Regions from separate parts of the Bacillus sp. DJP31 genome, predicted to be linked through region 2. Evidence: predicted binding sites of a transcription regulator. Region 2 holds the regulator's gene; the other holds the start of a gene.

Region 1 (2,407 bases), on a different contig from region 2:
TTCAAGCACGTCCTGCCGCTATGTTTGTCCAAGAAGCAAACCGCTTCACATCGGAGATCTTCTTAGAAAAAGACGGCAAGAAAGTAAACGCAAAAAGCATCATGGGACTCATGAGTCTAGCTGTCGGAACTGGCACAGAAGTCACGTTATCTGCCGTTGGTAACGACGAATCAGATGCACTATTGGCACTAGAAAATTTTGTTCAGCAAGAAGTGTAAAGTAATTTAGGGGATGGCCTTTGGGTTATCCTTTTTGTTTTGAACTAAGGCGATGGATGCAAGTAAAAAGAAGGCCAGTCACTTATATTATTTAGGTTTGTTTATGATTTTGGGTATCCGCTCATAAATAGAGATTTTCGCTCATAAAACCGGATATCCGATCATAAATAGAGATTTTCGCTCATCAAACTGGATATCCGATCATAAATAGAGATTTTCGCTCATCAAACTGGGTATCCGCTCATAAATAGAGATTTCCGCTCATAAAGCTGGGTATCCGCTCATAAAACCCAAAATCCGATCATAAAACGTAAATTACTCGCTTGTTCAGATGTCTATCCCTTGGATAACATCCTTCAATAACAAAAAAAAGAGTGAGCCAAGGCTCACCCTTCATAATCAAACTTATTTTTGTTCTTTAGTCACAGTTGAATCCTTTGTCATAACTTGGTCAATTAGACCGTATTCTTTTGCTCTGTCAGCTGTCATGAAGTTGTCACGCTCTGTGTCACGGTTGATAACTTCAATGGGTTGACCTGTGCGTTCGGATAAGATTTCGTTTAGTTTTGCACGTAAGAAAAGAATTCGCTTTGCAGCAATTTCGATTTCAGTTGCTTGGCCTTGAGCTCCACCAAGTGGTTGGTGAATCATTACTTCACTGTTTGGAAGGGAGAAACGCTTACCTTTTTCACCAGCTGCAAGTAAGAACGCACCCATTGATGCTGCCATACCGATACAAATCGTTGATACCTTTGGCTTGATGAATTGCATGGTGTCATAAATGGCCATTCCAGCTGTAATGGAACCACCTGGGCTGTTGATGTATAAAGAAATATCTTTATCTGGATCTTCAGCAGCTAGGAACAATAACTGAGCTACGATTGAGTTGGATACGTTGTCATCAATGGCAGAACCTAACATAATAATTCTGTCCTTTAAAAGACGAGAGTAGATGTCATATGCTCTTTCACCGCGATTGGTTTGTTCAATAACCGTTGGAATTAAATGCAAGATGATTCCTCCTTTTATAAATGCTTCAAATATATATGTATCATACAACTATGGTCAATGAAGGTCAAACGAAAGCCCTCTGATTCATCCTATTCGAGGATGTTACTGAACATGCCCTCTTCGTACCTTATTCATCATAACCAAACTTAGCTGTATTTTAACCATCATATCAAAATATTTCTTGCCCGCAAATCAGTCCTAACATAAATCAGACTTGAAAAGTTATACTATCTCTCATATAATGAATAAGCAACTTAAAAACGTGCGCTCGTAGCTCAGTGGATAGAGCGGTGGTTTCCGGTACCACGTCATGCGGGGGTTCGATTCCCTTCGAGCGCGTTGAAGAATATAAAAAGAATATAAATCAAAAAAGAGTATAGATTTCTTTATACTCTTTTTTGATTTATAATTATTTAGATTGGTTGGATGTAAATAGATCAACAAATGCATGGAATATCTCAATTCCTTGATAAGAAAATAGTGTAATCGCAGTAAGCGAGAACATACCCATAATTATGAAACGAACCCACATCATAATAATCTTCCTCCTTTTAAGATAAAAGTGATGTTACACTCTTTTATTTAAAAGAAGATTATCTAAATAATTGGACTGATAAAATTTGGGATTAAGTACTAGAGGCCTTAGTTTGAAAGTAATTGAAAGATTAAACTGAATTGAAAGTATTAAAATCATGCAGACTAGGCTTAACACATGGATAGTTACTGCTTTGTCTTTACTAGTGTCAAAGGAAATTGAATCAACCTTTTTTTCACTATCCATTACTTCTTGTACAGCATTTATTTGATGACTTTGCTCATGCTCGAAAACAAGGAAAAAAGAAAAAACAAACAATAAGATAAGAGTCAGGGCCATATATTTTTTCACATGTCTCGCCCCTTTAATCGAATTACTACAATCATATACCTTTTACCGTAACTTTAATACTGAAAATTTGTGTGAAACTAAAAATAGCACTAATGCCTTCAAACGGGGATTAGCTTCTGAGCACCACAACTTCTTCTTCCGCCACTTTCTTCACTCTCTCCACAAACTTAACGACAATCTTATCACTAGCAAGCACTAAGAATAGTTTCACAAACCATTTTAACGGATTGTTAGATGCTGTATATCGAAACCAAGTCTCTCCATCCTCGATTTCCTTCAGTTCGTAATCGGC
Region 2 (2,407 bases):
TGACTCATCCATGGACTAACTGCCTGGTCAATAAATCGTTGAAGTGACATAGCGTTAATGCCCCTCCCTATCTTGATTGTTTAATGAGCCTTCTAATTCTCTTATTTGGTCTCTCAACTTGGCTGCAGCCTCAAATTCTTCCTTAGTTACCAATTCTTTTAGCTCTGCTCTTAATTGCTCGATTTGCTTCTTCACATGGATATTTCCACCAATCCGTTTCGGGATCTTACCAGTATGAATTGTATTTCCACTATGCAATCTTCTCAACACTGGTTCAAGCTGGAGCTGAAAGGTCCTATAGCAGTTTGAGCACCCAAATCTTCCTGCTTTTACAAATTGTTGGAACGTCATTTTACACCGTTCACATTGTAATACTTCCGTTTGTGTAAATGCATTTGTTGCTGTTCCCTTAAAAGATTGTTCAAAGTTAAGTAATCCTTCAAGTAAATTAGTGAAAGAGAAACCAGCCCCCTCTGAAAACATAGAAAGCTCACCTTTTTCCTTTGCACACTGATCACACAAGTGAATTTCCGACTTTTCACTATTTATGATTTTAGTAAAATGCAAAGTTGCGGGTCTTTTTTGACATTCTTGACAAACCACTAGTCACCACTCCCCTAGGCGATTAAAGAAATTCGGATTGGCTATTTATATTTCAATGTATTTAACATCGATATTAGTAGACGAGAACGGAGTTCATCTCTATATGGTAAATTTAACATCAGGACTGAACGGTCTATGACGCTTAACATAATTTTAGCTTCTCTATGAGTGATCATGGCTTCTTCTACAAGCCTAACAATTATGTCCTCAGCATTGCTTTGTGACAATTCCTTATGAATTAACTGCAATATTTGATCAATCAGATGGATTCTATCATGAATTTCAACCTTGACGATTCGGATGTAACCCCCTCCGCCACGCTTGCTCTCAACTATATAGCCTCTTTCCAATGTAAAGCGCGTATTAATAACATAATTGATTTGAGATGGAACGCACTGGAACTTATCTGCTATCTCATTCCTCTTAATTTCGATTGCCTTGTCCCTGCTAACATTCAATACCTGCTTTAAATAATGTTCAATAACATCAGATATATTTCTCACTCAACCCCCTGCCCTTCTGACTTTGACTATCTTTGACTATAATAACATTATATAAAGACCTACATGAATTTTCAACTATCAACACTTAGTCTAGAACTATCCTTGCCAAAAAACGATCAAAACATAATGATTTCATTTTAACTTTGTAAAATTATGTACTCCTTTAATTAAAAATAACTGTTCAAGTAAGTCGACTTGATTATATGCATTTAAATTAAACGAAATTATGGTTTGATCTTGCTGGCAAACAATATTTGTGATTTTCCCATTGAATTCATTAATACATTGTATGACCTTAAATAGCTCTTCTCTTACTGATATACTTACCTTTAGGTAATCTCTTCTTCTTCTCTGTAAGAAATGATTCTCGAACTTATTTAGGGCTATAAGAATGACCAAAATGATAAAAGTTGTAATAATAGCAACAGAATAAAGGCCTACACCGATAATTAAACCTAATCCTGCTACCACCCATATAGATGCTGCAGTTGTTAGTCCTCTTACTGTCGAATCCTTCACTAATATTGTTCCTGCACCGAGGAACCCAATACCACTAATCACATAGGATGGAATCCTTGCTGGGTCAAATTGTATATGTTCATTATCTAGAAAAGGTTCAAACCCATACAATGAGAGAATCATCATAAGACAAGAACCTACACCAACTAATAGATGGGTTCGAAATCCTGCTGGATGTTGATTAACCTCTCTCTCTATTCCAACTAATCCACATAATAAAACGGCTAACAACAACCTCCCCACAATGATTGGAAGTTCAGGATGAAGCGTAATATTCATCATCAAAATTGCCCCCTTCTCTATTCTGTGCTTTATCAAAGGGTATAGAGATTGGGGAAATAATATGCTATACGATAAAAAGATGACCTATGAAATGCAGAAAGGCAACGCTATGAATGAGCTACTTTCGCATTAATGATCTTGTTTTTTTACTAACTAATGAGTTCTTTACGTAATTGTTTACTAGAAAACCGAAGGCTTCACTGAAATCGCAGCGTTATGTGTCGAAACTCAGTTTTATGCGTCAACCAAAAGACATCTGCCTAAAAAGGCGTATATTATCACGAGTGTTGATTAACCAATAAAACCCAAAAAAAGTATACCAAAAAGGACACCTTTCTTGTAGAATGATGTTTGCTGACAAACAAACTACAGAAGAGGTGCCCTCTTGAAGAAGAATAACACATTCCACAATTTGTTTCAAAAAATTGTTTCAGAAGAAGAAATAGCTTCTATTCAGGATGCCATCGGCTACAAAGATACAGTTTAAACTTGATGTTGTA

What was found. The regulator CtsR, encoded in region 2, represses protease genes until heat stress. The targets are predictions, from matches to a motif close to ATGGTCAATAAAGGTCAAACA.
Region 1: a site for CtsR is predicted at 1,280-1,300, ahead of clpP (ATP-dependent Clp endopeptidase proteolytic subunit ClpP). Genes of this name have one in related genera too.

Annotation. Positions count from the first base shown of each region.
Region 1 covers NZ_JBMERO010000012.1:98,888-101,294, reverse strand. The annotation lists gene ACOI1C_RS12945 (HPr family phosphocarrier protein) at 1-218, shown strand, start outside; gene clpP (ATP-dependent Clp endopeptidase proteolytic subunit ClpP) at 624-1,229, opposite strand; tRNA gene ACOI1C_RS12935 (tRNA-Arg) at 1,494-1,568, shown strand; gene ACOI1C_RS12930 (hypothetical protein) at 1,639-1,764, opposite strand; gene ACOI1C_RS12925 (hypothetical protein) at 1,798-2,115, opposite strand; gene ACOI1C_RS12920 (SRPBCC family protein) at 2,225-2,407, opposite strand, start outside.
Region 2 covers NZ_JBMERO010000021.1:57,051-59,457, forward strand. The annotation lists gene ACOI1C_RS16905 (protein arginine kinase) at 1-50, opposite strand, end outside; gene ACOI1C_RS16910 (UvrB/UvrC motif-containing protein) at 55-603, opposite strand; gene ACOI1C_RS16915 (CtsR family transcriptional regulator) at 645-1,106, opposite strand; gene ACOI1C_RS16920 (MgtC/SapB family protein) at 1,239-1,907, opposite strand.